Regions from separate parts of the Pararhizobium sp. LjRoot238 genome, predicted to be linked through region 3. Evidence: riboswitches for the same ligand, from Rfam matches in the RefSeq annotation. Region 3 holds a riboswitch; each other region holds the start of a gene.
What was found. A riboswitch is a leader RNA that binds a small molecule or an ion and turns the genes downstream of it on or off. The one in region 3 is predicted to bind cobalamin.
Positions count from the first base shown of each region.

Region 1: it holds a riboswitch for cobalamin, as region 3 does, so the genes downstream of both, bluB (5,6-dimethylbenzimidazole synthase) here and ACSQ3F_RS01495 (aromatic ring-hydroxylating oxygenase subunit alpha) in region 3, are expected to answer to the same signal.
Region 2: it holds a riboswitch for cobalamin, as region 3 does, so the genes downstream of both, ACSQ3F_RS13695 (CbtB domain-containing protein) here and ACSQ3F_RS01495 (aromatic ring-hydroxylating oxygenase subunit alpha) in region 3, are expected to answer to the same signal.

Region 1 is NZ_CAXUPP020000001.1:3,269,556-3,277,454, reverse strand. Features, by position in the region: gene ACSQ3F_RS15900 (acyl-homoserine-lactone synthase) at 1-578, shown strand, start outside; gene ACSQ3F_RS15895 (DUF2865 domain-containing protein) at 819-1,844, shown strand; gene bluB (5,6-dimethylbenzimidazole synthase) at 1,854-2,546, opposite strand; cobalamin riboswitch at 2,591-2,803, opposite strand; gene ACSQ3F_RS15885 (SDR family oxidoreductase) at 2,844-3,665, opposite strand; gene ACSQ3F_RS15880 (phytanoyl-CoA dioxygenase family protein) at 3,753-4,946, opposite strand; gene ACSQ3F_RS15875 (LacI family DNA-binding transcriptional regulator) at 5,051-6,079, shown strand; gene ACSQ3F_RS15870 (TolB family protein) at 6,098-6,925, opposite strand; gene ACSQ3F_RS15865 (NAD+ synthase) at 6,949-7,899, opposite strand, start outside.
Region 2 is NZ_CAXUPP020000001.1:2,811,613-2,819,511, reverse strand. Features, by position in the region: gene ACSQ3F_RS13710 (GcvT family protein) at 1-1,837, opposite strand, end outside; gene ACSQ3F_RS13705 (LysR family transcriptional regulator) at 2,097-2,945, shown strand; gene ACSQ3F_RS13700 (bifunctional diguanylate cyclase/phosphodiesterase) at 2,967-4,733, opposite strand; cobalamin riboswitch at 5,000-5,261, shown strand; gene ACSQ3F_RS13695 (CbtB domain-containing protein) at 5,309-5,485, shown strand; gene ACSQ3F_RS13690 (CbtA family protein) at 5,679-6,455, shown strand; gene ACSQ3F_RS13685 ((2Fe-2S)-binding protein) at 6,473-7,330, opposite strand; gene ACSQ3F_RS13680 (glucoamylase family protein) at 7,366-7,899, opposite strand, start outside.
Region 3 is NZ_CAXUPP020000001.1:272,172-280,070, reverse strand. Features, by position in the region: gene ACSQ3F_RS01510 (L-threonylcarbamoyladenylate synthase) at 1-179, opposite strand, end outside; gene ACSQ3F_RS01505 (diguanylate cyclase domain-containing protein) at 399-1,460, shown strand; gene ACSQ3F_RS01500 (DUF6656 family protein) at 1,479-2,081, opposite strand; cobalamin riboswitch at 2,437-2,634, shown strand; gene ACSQ3F_RS01495 (aromatic ring-hydroxylating oxygenase subunit alpha) at 2,753-3,997, shown strand; gene ACSQ3F_RS01490 (2Fe-2S iron-sulfur cluster-binding protein) at 3,999-5,093, shown strand; gene ACSQ3F_RS01485 (hypothetical protein) at 5,191-5,355, opposite strand; partial or broken gene ACSQ3F_RS01480 (methyl-accepting chemotaxis protein) at 5,577-7,448, opposite strand; gene ACSQ3F_RS01475 (hypothetical protein) at 7,339-7,590, shown strand; gene ACSQ3F_RS01470 (AraC family transcriptional regulator) at 7,893-7,899, opposite strand, start outside.

The DNA of each region.
Region 1 (7,899 bases), 3.0 Mb from region 3:
TGCGCAAGCGCGTCTTCCACGATCTGTTGAAATGGGATGTATCGGTCCACGGCGATTGGGAGATCGACCACTACGACGACGCCAATCCCCTCTATGTGCTGTCCTACTCCGACCAGACCGGCCGCCTGCGCGGCTCTCTGCGGCTGCTTCCGACGCTTGGGCCCAACATGCTCGACGATACCTTCCCCATTCTGCTCGGGGATAATCCGGAGGTTCGCGATGCCTCGGTGTGGGAGTCGAGCCGTTTCTGCATTGATCCGGAGATTTCGCAGGATCGCGGCTCCAATCAGGTGACGATCGCCGCCGCGGAACTGATGTGCGGCGTCGGCGAACTCGGACTGTCCTCCGGCCTCAGCCATATCGTCACCGTGACGGATGTCTTCCTCGAGCGGATGTTCCGCCGCATGGGTTGCCCCGGCGAGCGCATCGGCGAACCGCAGCGCATCGGTTCGGTCTATGCGGTCGCCGTCGCCTGGGAAGTAACGACCGAACTGCTGGAAACGATGAAAGCCGTCGCTCAAATCGGCGGACCGGTCCTGGAAACGCCGATGTCGCTCGAAACCGCCCGCGCCGCCTAACGTCGGCTTCCGGAGGGCCGCGACCGCGGCTCTCCGGCCACATCGGTGGAATTTCCCGGGCTCGCGTTAACGCTGGCAAGCGGACTGCGTTGCGCCTCTTTCGAATGGCGGTATGATAGGCACATGGCTTGGAGCGCGGCAATAATCCGCCACGCCCGATAGAGTGCCGGTTCGCTCAGACGAGAGAAAACATTGATTTTCCGTTCGGTTCGCTTCGCGGCGCTTATCGCTCCGCTTCTCATGGTCATGACGGCCACTGCCGACGCCGCGACGGTGTGCGAACGGCTGAGTGCGCGCCTGTCGAACCTGCCGAAGATCGTCGCCTCCAACGCCAATCTGCGCGACTACACCGGCGCAATCGCACGGCAGAACCTTGATCTGCGCAGGGCGCGCGCCGACCGGCGGCGCCTGGGATGCAGTTCCGGCAGCGTCATCATCGTCGGCGATCCGAACGAGCAGGCCTGCGCGGCCCTCGACAGCGAAATCTCGCAGATGGAAATCAAACTCGAAACGCTGAAGACCCGCCGCGAATATCTTGTCTCCGGTGGCGACAGCGAAATCAGCCGCCGCCGGATCATGGCCGCTCTCTACGTCAATCGCTGCGCCGAGGAGGAGGAGGAGATCCTGCGGGCCGCGGCCGAAGAGCCGGAAACGCATCGCAACATCCTGAAGGATCTGCCGCCGATCAGCGAAAGCGAGCCGGCCTTGCGCGGCAGTGCCGATGTATCCGATTTCACCCTGCCGGGCGCTGACTATGGCGGCAGCCTGCGTACGCTGTGCGTCCGCACCTGCGACGGTGCCTTCTTCCCGATCTCGTCCAGCGCTACGCCCGCCGATTTCCAGCGCGATGCCGAGGCTTGCCAACGCCGATGCCCGGGTGCGGAAACGGCGCTCTATTACCATGCGCTTGCGACCGAAGAGACCGATCAGATGGTCTCGGCCTCCACAGGCGAGCCCTATATAGAACTGCCCACGGCTTTCGCCTATAAGACGCGTGACCGCAGCCAGCCCGGCCAATGCGGTTGTGCGCCTGCCCGCCAGACCGCCACGAACCAGAGTACGCCGGACGATGGCAGCGGCATTCTTGAGATCAAACCGCGCAAGGCCGACAAGACGCAGGCAAAGACTGCCGTTGCAGACCGCCCCTACGATCCGCAGAACAGCAAGGTGCGCGTTGTCGGACCGAGCTTCCTGCCCTCTCAGGAATCGTCGATCGACCTGAAACATCCGACAGGCCCCGGATACCAGCAGCAACAGACCAATTGATCAATGTCTCTAGCTCGCCGGCTTGACACCCCAGGCGTCAGCAAAGACCAGTTCATCGAGCGCCAGTCGCTGCCGCCAGCCTTTGACGGCCAGTTCGGGTTCCGCATAGAGCTGATCGACGTAGCCAAGGCAAAGCCAGGCGATGATCTCGATGTGATCGGGTATGCCGAGAACTGCCTTGACGTCGCGCTCGTGGAAAATGCTCACCCAGCCGACGCCGACGCCTTCCGCCCGCGCGGCAAGCCACAAGTTCTGCACGGCGCAGACCGTCGAAAACGCATCCATACGCGGATTGTGCGTCCGGCCGAGAACGACCTTGCCGGCGCGGGTCGGATCGCAGGTGATGCAGAGGCTCACCGGCGCCTTGCGGATGCCTTCCAGTTTAAGCGAGCGATACGTATCGCGCGCGGCGCCATCGAACATCAGCGCCGCCTCCTCGTTGGCCTGCTGAAAGGCTTCGAACACCTTTTGGCGCCGGTCTTCGTCCCGCACGACAATGAAATTCCACGGCTGCATGAAACCGACGGAGGGCGCGCTGTGGGCGGCGGCGAGAAGCCGTGCGACCAGTTCGTCCGGCAGAGGCGTTGGAAGGAACTGATCCCGCACGTCGCGGCGGGTCTCGATGGCGCGGTAGACGGCGGCGCGCTCGTCCGGTGAAAATGCTTCCGCCCTGACAAGGCGGTCTTGCGGTTCCGTTTGCATCGTTTGATCCCCAACAATGCGAAACCTCCCGCCGTCCGCGCGGGGCTGGTCTATCTCGTCAGGCCGGTCTTCTGACTGCGGATCAACCGGCCTTGCCGCCTTCCCAAATCACATGAGGACTCAGTGGCAGAATTCTGAAAATACTCAGAAATTCATTAAAGCAAAGCCGTCCCCGTCACAGCGTTGGGCACGTCCCGGATTTTCACCGGATTCCCGATTCTCCCGCTTTCGCGGGCACCTGAACCAAACCGATAAAGGCACAGCGGGCCGCCGAATGCAAGCGGCCCGCCTGTTCTCTTACAGGGCAGTGACCGGATGCGGAGAACCGTCATAGGCGCCCCAGATCGACTGGTCGAAGCAGATGACCGATCCCGTCATAAGGCCGGATTCCGCCGACGAAAGATAGGCACAGGCGCGTGCCACCTCGGCCGGATCAACCAACCGGCCGAACGGCTGGCTCGCTGCCGCCTCCTCCAGCCAGTCGCTCGCGGCGCCATGAAACTCGCGCTGGATGCGATCCTCACCTTCCGACGCCATCCAGCCGATGTTGAGCCCGTTGACGCGGATGCGGTTGCGCAGCACCGCATAGGCCGTGTTCTTGGTCAGCGTTTCCAGCGCACCCTTGGAGGCGCAATAGGCTGAGATGAACGGCTGCCCGGCCTTGGCCGACATCGAGCCGATATTGACGATCGTCCCCTCTGTCTTTTCCCGGCGCATCACCTTGATCGCCTCCTGCATCAGGAAGAACGGCGCGCGCACGTTGACGGCGAACATGCGGTCGAACAACTCCGGTGTTGTATCGAGGATGGTGCCGCGATCGGTAATCGCAGCCGCATTCACCAGCGCATCGACACGGCCGAACTGTGCGTCACAGGCCGCGACCACCTTGCGCGCGTCCTCCACCTCTCCGAGATCGGCCTGTACGTACACCACCTTGGTCCCCGCGGCCTTACCGATCTCGGCCGCCTTGACCTCCCCTTTCGCGGCATTGCGACCACAGATGACGATGCCAGCGGCACCCCGTTCGGCAAACAGCGCCGCGATCGTCGCTCCCAATCCTTGCGTACCGCCGGTCACAATCGCGATCTTGCCGTCAAGGCGGCCATAATCGTTGCTCATTCCGTTTCCTCCATTTTAGACATTGATGACACCGAAAACTTCCGCCCGGAAACCGGACGGAAGTTTTAAAGATTTGGCGTGCTGACGTCAGCTCAGTTTCTTCTCCGCCTGTGCCGCAAGTGCTTCGGCGAAAGCCTCCGCCTCCCATCCGCCAGCCAGCGCCTCATGCATCAACTGCGCCTGCGTCTTCGGCGCCAGGCCGCCGAGCGGCGGATCGCGGTCCAGGTTGGTGGGGAAGGAATAGCCTTCCGCGCAGGACGCGATCGCATTGGCCGCCTGCGCATCAGATAGCCGTCCATCGTCCAGCATGGCTCTCAGGGCCGGATAGAGCGTTGCACTCATCCGCTCGCGGTTGACCGTCTCCATCGCCCGGCCGAAGGCGGACGAAACCTGCAGCAGATTGGCGACACGCTTGATGCCGGCCGAACGATTGGTGCCGGCAGCGTGGAAAAGCGCCGGGTTGAAGAACACCAGATCGCCCTTGGACAGCGGCAGTTGCACGTGGTTCCGATCAAAATAGTCGCGAAATTCCTGTCGTTTCAGTGCCAGATAGCCCGGCACATAGGTCTGGCTGTAGGGCAGAAACAGCGTCGGCCCGCTTTCGAGCGGCATATCGCAATGGGCAACCGCCCCCTGCAAGGTGAGCACCGGCGACAGCCGATGCACATGGGCAGGAAACTGCTCGATCACGGCTGATGTCTGGAAGCCGAGATGATAGTCGCGATGCGCCGATTGCGCCGCACCGCCCGGATTGACCCGGTTGACCTGCGCCGTCATCTGGTAGCTCGGCCCGAGCCAGGCCTCGCTGACCAGCGCGATCAGCATGTTGCCGTAATAGGTCGCGAAATTCTCCGGATCCTTCAGGCAGTGCTTCTCCAGCGAATTCCAGATGCGGTCGTTGGCGCCGGGCTTGGCAAAATGGTCACCGCCGCCGGTATTGGTGCGATTCTGCTCGTTGATGATCTCGTCGAAGACATCGCTTGCCGCATCGATGACGTCCGTATTCTCGAAAGCCTGCTTCAGGACGATGACGCCCGGCCCGGTCGCGAAAGCCTCGCAGATCTCTGCAAGCACCGCCCGGCGTCCATCGTGTGTCGCGGCTGTCTTCAGAACACTGGCGCCGTCATAGATCAGCACGTTCTTCTCGACACTTGCCGCATGTGGATAGTCACTGAGCTGCGTCGTCCGCTCCACCTCGGCGCGGAAATCCTCCAGATCGCAGGCGGCTTCGGTCAGCCAGACCCGGTCGGCGCGCTGCCTCAGAACATTGTCGGTCTTCATCCTTTTTCCTCCCGTCGGATGCCGTTCGATGGTTCGACTATACGCGGCGGAAAAATCTGATATAGAGCAGGAATCCATCAAAAACCCATCAGAACGGAATCTCGATGGCGCATGAGTTTCTGGTCAAGGATATTGCCTTCCAGGCCGGCTTGAGCACCGCCACCGTCGATCGCGTCCTGAACGGCCGCCAAGGTGTGCGCAAGCAGACCGAACTGCGCGTGCGCGCCGCCGTCCGGGAACTGGAGAAGCAGCAGGCCGGCATGGAAGTTCAGGGGCGGAAATTCGGCATCGATATCGTCATGGAAGCGCCGGAGCGGTTCACCAACGCGGTCCGTGACGCCTTCGAAAGCGAGAGCCTGACCTTCCTGCCGACGATCTTCCGATCGCGGTTCCATCTTGCCGAGACCATGCGGCCGCACGAGATCGTCCAGTTGCTCGACCGCATTCGCCTGCGCGGCACCGACGGCATCGTACTGAAGGCGCCCGACGTGCCCGATATCAGCACCGCCGTCGTCCGGCTCGAACAGTCCGGCATTCCCGTCGTGACGCTGGTCACCGACCTGCCGAACGCGCCGCGCACCGCCTATGCCGGGGCGGACAACAGGGCCGCCGGAGAGACGGCCGCCTATCTGATCGGCGAGCGGTTCGCTGGAAATCCGGCGACCGTGCTGGTGACGCTGTCGAGCAGCCGGTTCAGGGGTGAAGAGGAGCGGGAGATCGGTTTCCGCCGAACCTTGCGCGACCGCTACCCGTCGATCGGCATCGTGGAGATCAGCGAGGGCCTTGGCCGTGACGAGGCAACCGGTGCGCTCGCGGCAGAGGCATTGTCCGCCAATCCGGGGGTCAACGCCGTCTATTCGATCGGCGGCGGAAACCGGGCGGTGCTTGCCGCTTTTGCCGCGGCAGCGCGCCCCCATACCGTTTTCGTGGCGCATGATCTCGATGCCGACAATCTCGATCTGCTGCGCAGCGGACACATCCACTTCATTCTGCACCATGATCTGAAAGCCGATGTCCGCACGGCCTTCCGTGCGATCATGAGCCGCCGCGGAGCCTTGGCCAATTCGCAAGGAGCGCACCTTTCGGCCGTGGAGGTCATCACGCCCTACAACATACCGGCATGGGTGCGTTAGTCAGGCGGTTTATACCTCTCAGGGCACCGGCTCATACCGCGCGAAGGCGAATTCCTTGCCATCGGGTGACCAGTTGGGCACGTTGATCGTGCCTTGTCCGCCAAACAACTCGAACAGGACGCGGGCGTTGCCACCGTCCGGGTCCATCAGCCGCAGCCGAACATCGAGGTCCCGCGGGTGATCGAAGACGTCGCCGTCATAGGAGAGCACGAGCAGATGCTTGCCGTCGGGCGACGGATGGGGGAACCAGTCGCCGAATTCGCTGTCGGTGATGCGCGTAACATCCGAACCGTCCGGGCGAATACGCCAGATCTGCATCCGGCCGGAGCGGCTGGAGTTGAAGTAGATCCACTGGCCGTCGTGGCTGTAGTCGGGGCCGTCGTTGCGCCCCTCGCCAAATGTCAGCCGGGTTTCATCGCCGCCCTCCACCGAAATGGTATAGATATCGAAGACCTGATCGCGGATGCCGCAATAGGTCAGAGTCTTTCCGTCCGGCGACCAGCCGTGCCAGTAGGACGGCAGGTTGCGGGTCACAAGCCGCGGCGCGCCGCCTTCCGCCGGCAAGATGTAGATCGCCGATTTGCCGAATTCGGTCTTGTCGCTGATGACGATCGTCTTGCCGTCGGGCGAGATGCCGTGATCGTTGTTGCATTGGCGCGCAATGCCGGTATCGATCAACACTGGCTCGCCACCTGAAAGAGGCAGGCGATAGAGCAGCCCATCGCCATTGATGACGAGCGACTGTCCATCGGGCGACCAATTCGGCGCCTCCACCAGTTGCTCCGTCTGCCAGACAACCCGGCTCTCGCCGGTTTCGAGCGTGTAGATTTCGACCGAACTGCGCATATCGCCTCCTCCGGCTCGTCGTTCTACCGGTCGCGGAACCGGTTGGTGATCGGATAGCGGCGGTCGCGCCCAAAGTTCTTCTTGGTGATCTTCACGCCCGGTGCCGACTGGCGGCGCTTGTATTCGGCGATATAGAGCAGGTGCTCGATCCGGTGCACCGTCGCCTCGTCATGGCCGCGCGCGACGATGTCCTCGGTGCTCATTTCCTTTTCGACCAGGCATTCCAGGATATCGTCCAGCACCGGATAGGGCGGCAGGGAATCCTGGTCGGTCTGGTTCGGGCGAAGCTCCGCCGAAGGCGCCTTGTCGATGATGTTTTTCGGGATCACCTCGCCGGAGGGACCGAGCGCACCGGGCGGCACGGTCGTATTGCGCCAGCGCGACAGGCCGTAGACCTGCATCTTGTAGAGATCCTTGATCGGGTTGAAACCACCGTTCATGTCGCCGTAGAGGGTCGCATAGCCGACCGACATCTCCGACTTGTTGCCGGTGGTCACCACCATCGAGCCGAACTTGTTGGAGAGCGCCATCAGGATCGTTCCGCGCGTGCGGCTCTGCAGGTTTTCCTCGGTGATGCCCGGCTCCGTGCCCTCGAACATCTCCGAAAGCGCGCTCATGAAGCCCTGGACCGGCTCCTCGATCGGCACGATATCGTAGTGGCAGCCGAGCGCCCTGGCGCAGTCCTCGGCATCCTTGAACGAATCCGACGACGTGTAGCGATAGGGCAGCATCACCGTGCGCACGCGCTCTTCGCCGAGCGCATCGACGGCGAGCGCCGCGCAGATGGCCGAATCGATGCCGCCTGAGAGGCCAAGCACGACGTTCTTGAAGCCATTCTTGTTGACGTAGTCGCGAAAGCCCAGCATGCAGGCGCGATAATCCGCCTCTTCCTGCTGTGGCAGGCGCGACATCATTCCCGGCTCGCAGACCCAGCCGTCGCTGCCTCTGCGCCATTCGGAAATTGAAATACTCTC
Region 2 (7,899 bases), 2.5 Mb from region 3:
CCTTGGAAAGATCAGCGTCCGAGACTTCCGCGAGGATGTCACGTGACTTCGGCCCCGAAAGAATCTGGCAGGTAAAATTGTCAGTCACATCGTCCAGCGTAAACGCCGCATCCTCCGGCAGATGCTTTTTCAGCCACTCGAAATCATGCCATTGCGCCGTCGCCGCCGTGATCAGGAAGAAGAAATCCTCCTCCAGCGCCATGACCGACATTTCGGTGACGATGCGGCCTCTGTCGTCGGAGAGATAGGCAAGCCCGATGCGGCCGGGCTTCGGCACTTTGCCGGTAATGAGGCCAAGCAGCCAGTCACGCGCGCCCTCGCCCTTCAGCCGGTAACGCGAGAAGCCCGGAAGATCGAGAATGCCGGCGGCATCGCGCACCGCCAGGCATTCCTCCTCGATCCGCTTCGCCCACGGACCCGCCCGGTTCCAAGTCTGCGTTGATTCCTCGGACGTATCGTCGCCCGGCTTGGCGTACCAGTTGGCGCGCTCCCAGCCGTTGTAGGGCTTGAACTGCGCGCCGAGCACTGCAATCCGGTCGTGGATCGGAGACAACTTCCTGTTGCGACCGGCCGGCCAGGCGTGTTTCGGGAAATGCATCGCATATTCGTGGCCGTAGACTTCCATGCCCTTGGCGATGCAGTAGTCTTGGGTCGCAAAACTGGTGAAGCGGCGCGGATCGCAGGACCACATGTCCCACTCCGTCTGACCCTCTGTGACCCATTCGGCCAGCACCTTGCCGGCGCCACCGGCCTGGCAGATGCCGAAGGTGAAGACACAGGCCTCGAAGGCATTCGGCACGCCCGGCATCGGCCCGATCAGTGGGTTGCCGTCCGGCGCATAGGGGATCGGCCCGTTGATCATCCGCGACAGGCCGGCGGTGCCGAGGATTGGTACACGCTCGACGGCGTCGTTCAGATACCATTCCAGCCGCTCCAGGTCGTCCGGGAAGAGCTGGAAGGAGAAATCCTCCGGCATCGGATCATCCGGCGTCACCCAGTGCGCCTTGCAATTGCGCTCATAGGGACCGAGGTTCATCCCGGTCTTTTCCTGACGCAGGTAGTAGGAGCTATCCACGTCGCGCAACAGCGGCAGCTTGTGGCCGGCTTCCTTCGACCAGGCGGCAAGCTCGGGAATTTCCTCGAACAGCATGTACTGATGGCTCATCACCATCATCGGCACGTCGCGGCCAAACCACTTGCCGACCTCGCGGGCATAGTAACCAGCGGCATTGACGACATATTCGCAGCGGATCTCGCCTTGCGGCGTCGAAATAATCCACTCATCGTTTTCCCGGCGAGCGCCGGTGGCGGGACAGAAACGGAAGATCTTCGCCCCCATGTCGCGCGCGCCTTTCGCCAGCGCCTGTGTCAGCTGCGCCGGATCGATATCGCCGTCATAAGGGTCGTAGAGCGCGCCGGTGAGGTCATGCGTCTCGACGAAGGGATATTTCGACTTGATCTGGCTGGGTGTCAGGATGTCGAGGTCCATGCCCTGATACCGGCCCATGCCGACGACGCGCTTGAACTCCTGCAGCCGCTCCTTCGAATGGCCAAGCCGGACCGAGCCGGTGACGTGGTAATTCATCGGATAGCCGACCAGCGTGCCAAGCTCGCGATAAAGCGAGGCCGAATAGCGCTGCATGTTCATGATCGACCAGGACGATGAAAAGGTCGGCACGTTGCCCGCCGCATGCCACGTCGAACCGGCCGTCAGCTCGTTCTTTTCCAGCAGCACGCAATCGCTCCATCCGGCCTTGGCCAGATGGTAGAGCGCAGAAGCGCCGACCGCTCCTCCCCCGATGATCACGACGCGCGCATGAGACGGCAAATTCGACATGTCTGTCCCCTTGTTTGGAGGGAAGTTTTGGCAATGAAGCCGACTTGCATCAAGCGGTCAGAATTCGCTTTATTGATCGAAGAATTCGATTAGATTGGAGGTGTTGAAAGAAGCCCCTCCCCAACCCTCCCCACAAGGGGGAGGGAGTTTATCGTGCCAGGTTCGCCTTCCGAGGTCATTCCACTCGAAAGGCGCCGCATTCTCGGTAACCCCCTCCCCCTCGTGGGGAGGGTTGGGGAGGGGTCTTAGGTGGAGAACCATGCAGATCGACCTCATCGAAACCTTCCTCGACCTGATGGAAACCCGCAGCTTCAACCGGACGGCGGAGCGGCTGAACATCACGCAATCGACCGTCTCCCACCGCGTCAAGGCGCTGGAGGCGCAGTTCAACCGCAAGCTCTTCACCCGCAACAAGGGCGGCACCGCGCCGACCGCATCGGGCCTGCGCTTCCTCGATCATGCCAAGGCACTGCAGCACCAATGGCACGAGGCGACACGGGCGGTGGAGAATGCCGGCGCCTATGAGCGCTCTATGCGCCTCGGTATCCAGCATGATCTGGCCGAAGCCTTTGCCGGCCGCTGGCTGTCCGCCATCCGCGCCGATCTTCCGGCAACATCGATCTACATGGAAGCGGACTACTCCAACCAGATGAATCGCGATCTGGCGGCCGGCGACCTCGATCTCGCCATCCTCTACACACCGCACTACCTGCCCGACCTGCATTATGAGCGGATCGGAGAAATGACCTACAGACTGGTCAGCACCATCGCGCGAACAGTCAGCGACCTGCAGCCAGAAACCTATATCCAGGCCGTCTACTCCCCCGCCTTCGACCGGGCGCACAGGCTGGCGCTGCCGCATCTGTCGGCCGCACCGCTGGCTTCGGGGCAGAACATCGCCATCGTGGATTTGCTGAAGACGCTGGGTGGCGCCGCCTACGTGATGAGCGGCACCGCAACGCAGCTTGCCAAAGAGGGTACTGCCTTCCCTGTGGAAGATGCCCCTGCCATTCCGCAGGCAGTCTATGCCGCGACCAGCATCCGCACGCGTCACGCGCATCAGCACCGCCGCATTATCGGCGTGATGCAGGACCTGCTGGCTTCGTAGATGCCTTCTGCAGAAATGCCATCAAAGCTGGACGGCAAGTTCCTTGTTTTGCGTTTCTATCAACCTGGCCAGCATCTCGGGCCCCGAGACCGGATAGGCGATCGCGTAGCCCTGCAGAACATCGCAGCCGAGGCGCGTCAGAAGCTTGGCATGCTCCAGCGTCTCGACCCCTTCGGCCACCACTTCGATGTCGAGCGCCTTGGCGATATCAACGATCGACCGCAACAGCCGCTTCTGTTCGCGCGACGTGGTGATCGGAAATACCAGCCGCCGGTCGATCTTCAGCCGCCGCGGTTTCACCTTCGTCAGCCCGATGATCGAGGCGTGTCCGGAACCGAAGTCGTCGATCTCGATGTCGATGCCCATACCCTTCAGCGCAGCAACATTGGAAAGCACGCCTTCCTCGCTGTCGTCCAGAAAGATCGTCTCCAGCAACTCGAATGACAGCGTATCCGCCTCGACGTCCAGTTGCTGCAAGTCGTCAATCAAAAGCGGATCGGACAGCCGCGCCGCCGAGACATTCACCGCGATCCGTGGAACGAGCACGCCCTGCCGCATCCAGGCGCGCCGGTCTTTCAACGCCGCTTTCAGAATTGCAGCATCCAGGTCGTCCAGCATGCCAAGATTTCCCGCGACGGTGAGGAATTCACCCGGCAACAGAAGCCCGCGTTTCGGATGGCGCCAGCGCGCCAAAGCCTCCAAGCCGACGATACGGCGCGTGCGCGCATCGACCTGCGCCTGGTAAAAGGGAACAAACTCTCCCTTTTCCAGGCCGCGCGCAAATTGCTTGGCAACGCGGCGCTCGTTGTTGAGCTGCGCCTTGAGTTGCGCCGAGAACACCTCCACCCTGCCCCGGCCAAGTTTCTTGGCGCGATGAAGGGCGATATCGGCTTCGGCCAGCAGATTGGCGATGTTTCTACCGCTGGCGGACGCCAGGCCGATCGACGCACCGGTGCGCAGCACTTCGTCATTGTGCCATATCGATTGCTTCAGCTGCTGGGCCAGCCGCTCGGCGACCGTCTTCAAATCTTCGATGGAGTCGAAATTGGCGATCAGAACCGCAAATTCGTCGCCGCCTATGCGGGTGACGAAGGCGCTATTTGGCAATGCGGCGACAATCCGGCTGGCCGCGGATTTCAGCACATTGTCACCCACGGAGTGACCGGCCGTGTCGTTGATCTGCTTGAACCGGTCGAGACCGATGTAGAGGATCGCCAACTTGTCGAGCCCCGCATCCTCTGAAAGTTCGGCCAATCGGCGATCGAAGAAGCGGCGGTTCGGTAGCCCGGTCAGGTAGTCGTGTTCGGCCGCATGTTCGATCCGCCGGGCGCTCGCCTCGAGAGCAACTGCGCGCTTTTCGGCAATGGCTTTCTGGCGCTGCAGTTCCCGATTGAGCAGCACGTCCGCCGTCACGTCCCATTCGACGCCGATGAACGTGATATTTCCGTCCTGCTCGAAGCAATGCGCCCTCGACCGGAGATATCGAAGTTTGCCGTTTGGCAGAACAATACGATACTCCGACGAATAGATGCCCTTGCCTTTGATGGCATCGGCGAAATCCGCCTCTGCCTGCTCCCGGTCATCAGGATGGATCGCCTTGGCCCACACCGCCGCCTTGACGCGCTTGTTTGTCTTGCCGGTTCCATAGAGCCGGTGCATCTGCTTATCCCAGACGACTTCATCCGTCTGCGTATCGTGTTCCCATACGCCGATCCGGGAGGCATCGAGCGCGAGCTCCAGCCTCCGAAGAATATTCTGAAATTCCTGTTCGGACCTCGCCGTTTTCATTGTTTTCTCTGTGAATGATTCTTCGCAAATAGACGCGCGCGGTATTCTGCCGCAAGGTTCCTAAAGAACTATTTCCTTCGCAAAACGCGAAATGTAACCAGAAATACAAGCAACCATTCAGTGTTATTTAAAGTAGACGGCCTCGACCGGCGCACTTTGCTCCCCAATTCAGAAGGATAGACCTACGAGCGAACTTCGGCAATCGCGACGGCAAAGCGGCATCGCGGGTCGCATCGTCGAATTGACATGAGCCAGGGGACATCATAATCATCGTCGGATCAATTGGTTCCTTGGAAGCGAACGCTTCCGGGGAGTAAATGGGAACGTGACGGATGGACCCATGCTGGGCATCTCAATCACGGCCGACCCCGCGACTGTAGAGCGGTCAGAGTTTGTCATGCCGGTCGATCCGGCAAAAGCCACTGCGGCGCGGGCCTTGGCCCGCACCTTGGGAAGGCGAGACAGGCTCACTGGTGCCAAGCACCTGACGCCGCGAGCCAGGAAACCTGCCGGTTGATGAAGGGCATGGTGCCCAATTGGTGGGAAATTTCCCACGCGCCATCACGGAGGTTGTCATGGCTACGTCTACAGTTTCGAGCATTCCGCTCTCCCTCAACGACCGCATCACCGCCGGTATCCTCGCCCTTCTGATCGGCGGGTTCCTGGTTTTCGGCGCCGGTCTCGCCAATTCCGCCGTGCTGCACGATACCGCGCACGACGTTCGCCACTCCTACGGTTTCCCCTGCCATTGATCGGCTGATGTGGGAAGCTGCGCGCTTTTCGCATTCGATCCGACAGCAGAACGCGGGTTTCGATGAAACCACGCTTCGACGGTTCATGCGCCCGTGCTGCGGCACCGGGCGGCATTTGCCGTGGGGATTTCAAACACAGCAAGCCGGAGAGGGCTGACGCGCAGCCGCTCCGCTTGAACCTGGGAGTATCGAAATGATTGTCAAAACGCTTCTGGCCGCGTTGGTGGCTGGACTGATTGCGGGTGTCTTTACGACGGTGGCGCAGACTGCGCGGGTCGTTCCGATCATCCTTCACGCCGAAGAATATGAAGGCAAGGAGCCTGCCGCGGAACAGCCCGCCGGCACCGAGGATCAACAGCAACAGCATTCGTCACTGGAGAAGACATCCGCGATCGGCGAACTACTTGCGGCATTTTCTCCGATCACGCCGGCTTACGCCCATGAGGGCGAGCATGAAGACGAAGGCGGCATCATGTTTGGCATGAGCCGGTTTTCAGGAACCTTGCTCGCCAATCTCGTAACCGGCACAGGTTTCAGCCTGTTGCTGACCGGTATCAGCTTGCTGATCGGCTATCCAATCACGCTTCGCAACGGCGTCCTCTGGGGCGCTTGCGGTTGGCTGGCGGTCCACATGCTACCCGCAATCGGACTGCCGCCGGAATTGCCCGGCTTTCCGGCGGCCGACCTGCACGACCGGCAGATATGGTGGATGGCGACGGTCTTGCTCTCCGGAGCAGGCCTGTATCTGCTTGCGCTGCGCCCCGAAATCGTCGCGAAAATCGCCGGCCTTGTGGCGATCGCCGCGCCGCATATCTACGGCGCGCCGCAGCCTGCGGATATTTCGAGCCCGGTTCCGGCCGTTCTCGGCGCCGAATTCGCCGTTGCCGCGCTGGCGACCGCCCTTGCCTCGTGGATCGTGCTCGGCCTTGTCTCGGGTTATTTCAACGAGCGCTTCCTGAAATCTGCATAACGAACCAGCTTGCAACATCAGCCGCCTGCGCGTTCGAGATGAGTGCGCAGGCGGCTTTTTTGTGTCTCCTCGTCGAGAAGCACGCAGACATCGCAAAAGGTCCCGCCATCCGTTCGGTAATACAGGCAGCAGCCGCTTCGCAGGCGAAAAATGCGCTCGACTGGCACGCCACTCACGATCGAGGCGATCTTTTGATAGCGCAATGCGCTTGAACAGAGCGGCGAGCCTTCCGTGTTGACGATAGCGAGCGCCGAAGCCATCGCTCGCTCCTCTTGCGCCGATGCCGCGCCGATTTCGAGAAACGCGCCGGCAATGCCGTCGGCAGCCAGCCGCCATTGCGCAACCGACGACAAACCGGTACGGGCCTTCACCGTTTCGACGACCGGCGCAAGGCTGGCAACGAAGCTGCCGTGAAACAGGGATGCACTGTCACGGCCTTGGCGAAACTTGCGAAAGCGAAAATGAAAGCGGCGGGCATCGGATGGGCAGACCAGCGTAATCTCGCCCGCGTTTTTCGGAGCATACGGTTCAAAACGGATAGCGAGGCTTCCCGGATCGAGATCCGGCACCAGCCCGGTCCTCAGATAGAGGGCACCGGCAGCGATGCTGAGTTGGTGGCTGCAGAAGGCGACCAGATGAGCGCCCTTCGTGCGGTCATCCATTCCTGCCGCAAACCGGCCTTGATAGTCCAAGAGATCGGCGATCTCGGCACTGTCTTTGCGCCATATGTCAGTCACCAACGAAAAATCCGCGTCGTCGCCGGCAAGTGAGGCGGCAACCTGCGGAAATCGCTGCGCCTGCCAGGCCATGGCCGCTTGCGCATCCTCTTTCCAGGGAGAGGCCGGCCAACCGTCGGTATCTGGGTTCTCGTCCAAAGGGCGCCTCTTTCTATGCAGGCAGCCCGTTTATCTCAAAGCCAACCGCCGGAGAAGCCCGCTCTTTTCAAGCCGCGCCGGATGGCCGGCGATTCGCGCATCAGGTTCCAGATGAGGCCGGTGCGATGATTTTCAATCATCATCAACAGGATGCCCTGGTCAAGACCGACGCTGCGATTGTTGAGCCATCCTTCGGCCGCCTTGCCGGGAACGCTCGGATTGAAGCTGCCGAGAAACCGTCCCTCTTCGATGACCCCGGGATAGGTCGAGACGACATGGCGTGTCGCCGAGATCGCGGCCTCCGGCTCAAATGGCAGGCAGGCGAGCGGCGCCCATGGCGCGATCGTGCCGTCATCCGGTCCGAGTGGCGCACCGCGCGCCGCATAGCCGGAAAAATGCTGGTGGCGGCCATCCTGCAGACGGCGCGGCCGCAAAGGCCCGTCGCAGGATGTCAGTCCCCACATATCGGCACCATAACCGGCAAAACCGCCGGGATTGCTGATCGCATAATCGCGCTGCACGGCAATCGCCCGGCAGGTGTTTTCGAAATAATCTGTGTCTTTCGCCGC
Region 3 (7,899 bases):
AAGCGTGGGCGGCCCTTCATTTCGTAGATGCGGCTGATCGCGTCCGGGTTTGTCGCGTCGGCCGCCAGGCCATAGACCGTCTCCGTCGGGATCGCGACCGGCAGGCCTTGGGCCAGCGTTTCGCACGCCACCGTCAATGCGCGCTCCGGTTCGGTCCTGGTGTCGATGATGAGGGTCATGCAGCTTCCAAAAGTCGATGGGAGGCCCGAAAGGGCAGGGCTTTGCGGTCTCTATTACAGGGCTCGGCGGGATATTGCCAAGCGCATTCGGCGGGCGTCGCGGACTGTGCCTGATCGATACAGCCCGCTTCAAGATTTCTTAAAATGCGACAGCTTCGATTAGCGGAGCTGAAAGTTGGACATGCTAGCTGTTGCGTCCTACACCCTGCCGGAGCGCAAATGGCCAACAAGAAATCCATGCCCAACGACCTTGCCCTGCGCATCGCCACTGCCATGCACCAGATGGGCATCGACGCTGTCCCGAGAAACTACGAACTGGTCTACGAGGCCTATGCGGGTGCCAACCCCGAACTCGTGCGGGACTTCATCGCGCTCGGCAAAAACAAGTCGCAGGCCGCGCTCGACGAACTCGGCCGCAAATACCTGCCGCATCACCATGAGGCGAGCGTTCTGGCGCGCTCGACGACGATCGTGCGTGATGAGATGAGCAACTTCATGAATTTGCTCTCGCGCGAAAAGAACTCGCTCGACGATTATGGCCGGTTGATCGGCGAGGCGTCGAAGGCACTCGTCGTTTCGGACGAGGCAAGCCAGGCGGCATTGAAGAACTCGATCCAGGCTCTGAAGCGGGCAACCGAACGGCAGGTATCGCAAAACGCCGAACTGGAGCAGAGCGTCACGGCCCAATCCAACGTCATCGCCGGCGTCCAGAAGGAGCTTGCCGATTTCGAGGCGACGAAATTCTCGGATGCCGTGACCGGCCTTGCCAACCGCCGCGCTTTCAACAAGGCGCTGGCCAAGGTCTATGCCGATCCCGAGCTGCCGCTCGCCTGCGGCGTTGCGATTGCCGAGCCGGATACCAGCCAGCGGCTCTCCGGTGAACAGGCCGCCGCGATCGCCGATCATCTCGCCCGCCATATCGGCGGCATCACCCAGCAGGCCTTTCCGCCGAGCGAACTGGCGGCGCGTTTCGACGGCGTCCGCTTCGGCTTCCTGATCAATGCGGGCGAGGAGCGCGAAGTCGTGCGCCTGATGGCGCTGCTGCGTTCGGCCCTGCGCGGCGTCCATTTCAAGCATCCGAAAACCGGCCGCAGCCTTGGCAGCGTCACGCTTTCAGTCGGCGTGTGCATGTCGCACAGCGCCGGCAATGCGTTCGATCTTGTGGGAACTGCCGAAAAGGCGCTTGCCAAGGCACAGGCCAAGGGCGGCGACTATACCGTCGTTCACGGAGCAGAGGACGAGCAGCCGGCGGGGCGGGACTGGCTGATCTACAAGCGATAGGCGGCTGCCGCGAAAGCGTCAGAGGCTGTTGATGATCTTGCGAAGCTGTTCGTTGCAGGCGCCGAGCAAAAGCACGTTTTTCAGGGCTTCCTTCGGATCGCGAGTGCGAAACAGGAGGCCGTTTTCGTGGACGCTGCGGTTGAGCGTGAGCTTGCCTTCCTCCGCGTCGAGTTCGGTCGCGACGGCGAAATACATTCGCGAATAGCCCATCTTGATCTTCTCGAAGAAGTGCTCGTCGTCGCCGATGTCGGAGAAGAAGTTGGCGATGTAGAACGACCACCGGACATCGTCGAACTTGGCGAACTTCGTCCGCGCCGCGGTCACGTGGCAATAGCCGAGATGCGGGCTGCCCGAAAGCGTGCGATGGAAAATCAGCTTCGGGAAGCGGATGGAGGCATGGAAGCCGTTGATGCGTTCGTGCGTTACGGTGCCGGCAGCCTCGAGCCTGCGGCCGGTGCGGGCGGCCACTTCCTGATGGGTTAGGTAGCGTTTTTCCTCGGCGCTCCATTGCTGCGGCCGGTTGATGCGCCCGGTGCGCAGGAATTCGGTGTGGACAGCGCTCTTCGGCGATTGAACCGGTTTCTTGACGGCAGCAGCGTCGAAATATCTCAAGTTTGCCATCGGCCTGCACCAGGATTGCGTCGGAGTGCTGGGGCACACCGCGGCGGAAACGTTCATGAGGAAAAGCTACATTGCGAGGGTTAATGCAGTCTTTCCAAGCATTACCCGCCCTCCATGGTGCGAGGCTTGCGCTTTCAACCGGCCCGTCGCGCCGCAATATGTCGCAAAGAGACAGTCTCTGCACAGAATTTGGCGGTGTGTGGCGGAAAAGGCGCCATCTGCCGAAAAATCAGGAAACTCCGTTGTTTCTGCTTATAAAATAGCCACTCCGGTCATCTGGAAACGCAACTGTGCGTGTGTCGCCATTCTGGAACCGGATGTCGCTAATCGGCGGCTGTCCGGCCAGATCTGCAGATTAGATGAAGACACTCAAGGTGCCGCCTTTATAGGGAGGGCGGAGAATTGGGAAGCCGGTCGAAATCCGGCGCTGCCCCCGCAACGGTGGTGGAGCGAAACCTCGGCAAAAGGCCACTGGAGAGATCCGGGAAGGCGCCGCGACGGTCCGAAAGGACAGCTCCTGAGCCCGGAAACCAGCCTTGTTTGTGAAATTGATGTCTGGGTTGCGGCGGGCAGCCGGAAGGAGAACCAGTATATCCACGCGCACTCCCGGCGCGGCGGTGGTTCCTTTCCTGCTCGCTCAACCGAAAAGTGGCGAGCACAAGGAAACGAACATGGATCTCCGCAGCGAAGTCCTCCGCAAACTCAAGACCCGCCGCGACGGGCACAGCCTGGAACAGGCCTTCTACACCGATCCCGATCTCTACAAGCTCGACATGGAGCAGATCTGGTACAAGGACTGGCTGTTCATCGGTCATGACTGCGAAATCCCCAAGGCCGGCAACTATTTCACCGTCCAGGTCGGCGATTATCCGGTCGTCGTCGTCCGCGATCGCCAGGGCGCTGTCCGGGCGCTTCACAATTCCTGCCGCCACCGCGGTTCGCGCGTCTGTGCCGGGCAGAAGGGCTCGTCGGCCAAGCTTGTCTGTCCCTATCACCAGTGGACCTATGAGCTCGACGGCAAGCTGCTCTTCGCACGCCAGATGGGCGAGGATTTCGACAAGGCGCAGCACAGCCTGAAGCCCATCCATTGCGAAACCATCGGCGGCTATATCTTCATCTGCCTCGCCGAGGAGCCGATGGATTTCCAGCCGATGCGCGACATGGTGTCGTCCTATGTGACGCCGCATAACCTGAAGGACACCAAGGTCGCCTTCGAAAGCACGATCATCGAAAAGGGCAACTGGAAGCTCGTCTGGGAAAACAACCGCGAGTGTTACCACTGCGCCGCCAACCATCCCGAGCTCTGCCGCACCTATCCGGAAGCGCCGACCGCGACCGGCGTGCAGGGCGCCAAGGACGATCCGATCATCGCCGAGCACTGGGCGAAATGCGAGGCCCAGGGCCTGCCGAGCGAGTTCAGGATGTCGCCGACCGGTCAGTTCCGCGTCGCCCGCATGCCGCTGATCCAGGAGGCCGAGAGCTACACGATGTCCGGCAAGCGCGCCGTCAAGCGTCAACTCTCCGACGATGTCAGCCAGAGCCATATCGGCACGCTGCTGATGTTCCACTATCCGAGCACCTGGAACCACATTCTGGCCGACCACGCCATCACCTTCCGCGTGCTGCCGCTCGGCCCTGAATTGACCCAGGTGACGACGAAATGGTTGGTGCACAAGGACGCCGTCGAAGGTGTCGACTATAACCTTGAAGAACTGACGCATGTCTGGACCGAGACCAACGATCAGGACCGCCAGATCGTCGAGGAAAACGCCTTCGGCATCCGCTCGCCCGCCTATCAGCCCGGCCCCTATTCGCAGGAGCATGAAGGCGGCGTGATGCAGTTCGTCGAATGGTACGTCAACTTCATGCAGGATCGCCTGCACGGAGCCTCCACCCCTCTGGTCCGGGTTGCCTGACATGACGATTGCTTCATCCTTCCGGCACTTCGACGAATTGCTGCCGTTCAACGACCGGCAGCATCTCCTGGAATGCATCTCCGTCACCGCCGAGGCTCCGGATGTGATGACCTTCGGCTTCAAGGCCGACAAGGACAGCTGGTTCCGCTACCTGCCGGGCCAGTTCGTCACGCTTGAGCTGCCGGTTAAGCCGGACGATCCGGTGATGCGCACCTACACGCTGTCTTCGACGCCGTCGCGGCCCTTCTCGGTGGCCGTGACCGTCAAGGCGCAGGCATCGAGCATCGGCACGCGCTGGATGTTCGAGAACCTGAAGCCCGGCATGAAGCTGAAGGCCTTCGGCCCGCTCGGCGATTTCTCCTTCGCGCGCCATCCGGGCGAAAAATACCTGTTCATCTCGGCGGGCTCCGGCATCACGCCGATGATGTCGATGACCCGCTGGATGGCTGATTGCGCCCCGCAGACGGACGTCACCTTCCTCTCCTGCGCCCGGCAGCCGGACGATCTCCTGTTCCGCGATGAACTCGAGAACATCTCCCGTAACATGCCGAACCTCAATCTCGGCTTCATCGTCGAAACCCACGCGCCGCGCCACGGCTGGCACGGCCTGCGCGGCCGTATCGAGACGTCGAAGCTCGCACTGCTTTCCCCGGATTTCCGCGACCGCACCGTCTTCTGTTGCGGGCCGGAGCCGTTCATGCGCGGCGTGAAATCGATGCTGGAAAGCGTCGGCTTCGACATGAACCGCTACCACGAGGAAAGTTTTCAGCCGGCCGCAGCGCCTGCATCGGAAGAATTTGCGGTCGGTGCAGGAGCCGAGGTCGACGCCGCCGCCGTCTCCACCGTCACCTTCACTATGGCCGGCAAGGAGGCCAAGTGCCAGCCGGGCCAGACCATCCTGCAGACGGCGCGCGCCGCCGGAGTCCGCATCGGTGCCGCCTGCGAAGGCGGCCTCTGCGGCACCTGCCGCGTCATGAAGGTCTCCGGTGAGGTCGAGATGCACCACAATGGTGGCATCCTCGACGACGAGATCGACGAAGGCTACATCCTCGCCTGCTGTTCGCGGCCACTCGGGGACGTGCAGATCGAGGCGTGAGGACACCGGGCTTCCCCGCACGACGTGTTTGACGGGTGGTGCCCTTTCAAAGGGGCGAGGTTCGGGGCGTCAACTCGAACCAGTGCCGAACCGGGCGTTAGTAGGAAACGCGCACGCCGCCGGAACTCGAAGCGCCGAAATCCGGCTGCGGGTATGCGCCTTGCCACTGGCTATAGGTCGTATTGTTCGCGCCGGTACTTGCGCAGCCCGAAAGCGCCAAAAGCACGATTGCGGCGGCTGCGATGAGAAACTTCAAAGGCATAATTTTCTCCAATCATGGCAGCTTGCGAAGCCTCAACAGGACGGACAGGGATTCTCTCGCAAGTGACCTTCGATGGCAAGCCGGGCTGTCTTGCAGACGTGCGAGATGATCAGTCACAACGGCGCCGGTCTTCCGGGGATTCTGGCCCCAAGCCGGACTGTGATGGTTCCAGCCGTTTCGCCGTTGTGACTATGTTTCAGCGATTGTGAGCGGCGCGGCCGTCAGAATTCCGCCCATTCTTCCTGTTTCACGGCGACATTGCCATTTGAGACGGGACGGCTGGCGGACGCGGTTCTGCGTGGCTGACTTGACGACGCCATGACCGATGCGGTCTGGCGCAGTGCCGCCGCTTGCGACGAACTGTTGCCTCCAAGCTGGAACTGGCTGATCAGTTCGCGCAGGCGTCCTGCCTCGTTGGCAAGGGTTGCACTCGCAGCATTGGTCTCTTCCACCATCGCCGCGTTTTGCTGCGTCACCTGGTCCATCTGGTTAACCGCCGTGTTGACCTCGGAAAGACCGACCGACTGTTCGCGGGCGGATGTCGCGATTGCATCCATATGATGATTGATCGTCACGACGAAACCTTCGATGGTCTTGAGCGCATCACCGGTCTCGCGCACCAGCTTCACCCCGCTTTGCACCTCGACGCTGGAATTCCGTATCAGGTCCTTGATCTCCTTGGCGGCCTGGGCGGAGCGCTGCGCAAGTTCCCGAACCTCCTGTGCTACGACAGCGAAGCCCTTTCCGGCATCACCCGCGCGTGCCGCCTCGACGCCCGCATTCAGTGCCAGCAGGTTGGTCTGGAAAGCGATCTCATCGATGACGCCGATGATATTGGAAATCTGGTTCGAGGATTGCTCGATCCGTCCCATCGCATCGACCGCATCGGCAACGACCGCGCCGGACTGGGTGGCGCTCGTGTTGGCCTGCACTGCAATGGTGCGTGCCTCATCCGCACGTTTCGAGGAATTGGTCACGTTGACTGTAATCTGGTCGAGGGCAGCGGCGGTTTCCTCCAGGGATGCCGCCTGTTGCTCGGTGCGCTTCGACAGGTCTTCGGCACTCTGCCCGATCTAACGGGTGCCGCTGTCAAGAGAGACTGTGGATTGCGCAACGGCACGCAACGTTTCACCAAGCTGGGCAACAGCGGCGTTCAGATCATGGCGCAGCGCTTCAAAATCAGGAGCGAAGGGTTCGTTCAGTTCGAAGGCAAGATCACCAGATGCGAGACGGCGCAGGCCAGCCGCCAGACCCGACGTCGCTTCCTGAAGACGCTTCTGCGCCGCAGCCTCTGCTTCCGCTGTCAGACGGATGCGATCAGCCTCGGCCTGCACACGGGATGCTTCGGCTTCCTGTTCCAACCGCCTGTTGCTGATTGCCGCCTGACGGAAGATATCCACTGCGCCGGCCATTTCGCCGATTTCGTCGGCGCGACCAGCAAAGGGAATGCCAGTTGCCGTGTCGCCACCCGCCAGATCGCTCATCGATGATGTGATCCGCGTGATCGGCTTGACCACGCCGGACATGACAAAGAACACCGCACCAACAACGATCAGGGCAGAGAACCCGATGAGCAGATACATCAGATTGGCGGTATCAGTGTAGGTCTCTACTGATTTTTCACTGGCGTGCTTTGCGCCGTCCAGATTGATCTGCACCAGCTCATCAACAAGGGCAGTGTTTATCTTGGCCTGCTCGGTCATGACTGTCCCGAAGACCTTGGTGGCGTCTTCGTTCTTGTTGGCGCGGGATAATTCCAGCATCTTTGTCGCCATCTGCTCATAGGCCGCAACCCCAGCTGATATGTCTTTCAGCAACTGGGCTTCACGGTCCGATGAAATCAGCGGCTCGTAGGCCTTGATGGCATCGGCTGATGCCTTGTTCTTCGCCGCTATTTCGGTCTCGACTTCTGCCATGGCTTCCGGAGTGAGGGACAGGATGTGCTTGGCATAGGTCATGCGAACCTCGCCCCGGGCAATCTTCATGTTCTTGACGACTTCCACGCTCGGCAGCCAGTTTACGGCGATCTCATGCGTGGAGCCGTTCAGGGACGACATCGCGGAAAGGGACATGGCGGCAAAGCCACCGAAAATAATGCCTATCAACACAAATATGCCGACCATCGATGCTTTGATGCTTGGTCGTTTCATCGTCGTATCCTCGTATGATTTTGGTTTCGGCGCTTGGTGTCAAAAAGCAAAATCATTCTGCCAGCGACTTTTGGAAAACGGCTAGCATGCCGTTCGTGAGATCATGTTGCATTCAATATTTCCGGATATCGATTTTCAAAAATGTGATTGGTCCGAGAGACAACATGCAACCAAATTGATGGTCAATTGTTTAAACAGTATTAACTAAAACGCGCCCTTGTTGATGACGATCAAGCATGTGCCGGAAATGGATATTATGCGCAAAATTGGATATCTCTCCGTCAGCGCTGTGGCGCGTTGTGACCGTCATTTTCCCAGATTTTGCGGAGTCGCATGCACGATTTCAGCGGGGAGAACCCTTTGTGCCGTGGATCATAGGGCATACAATCAAGGC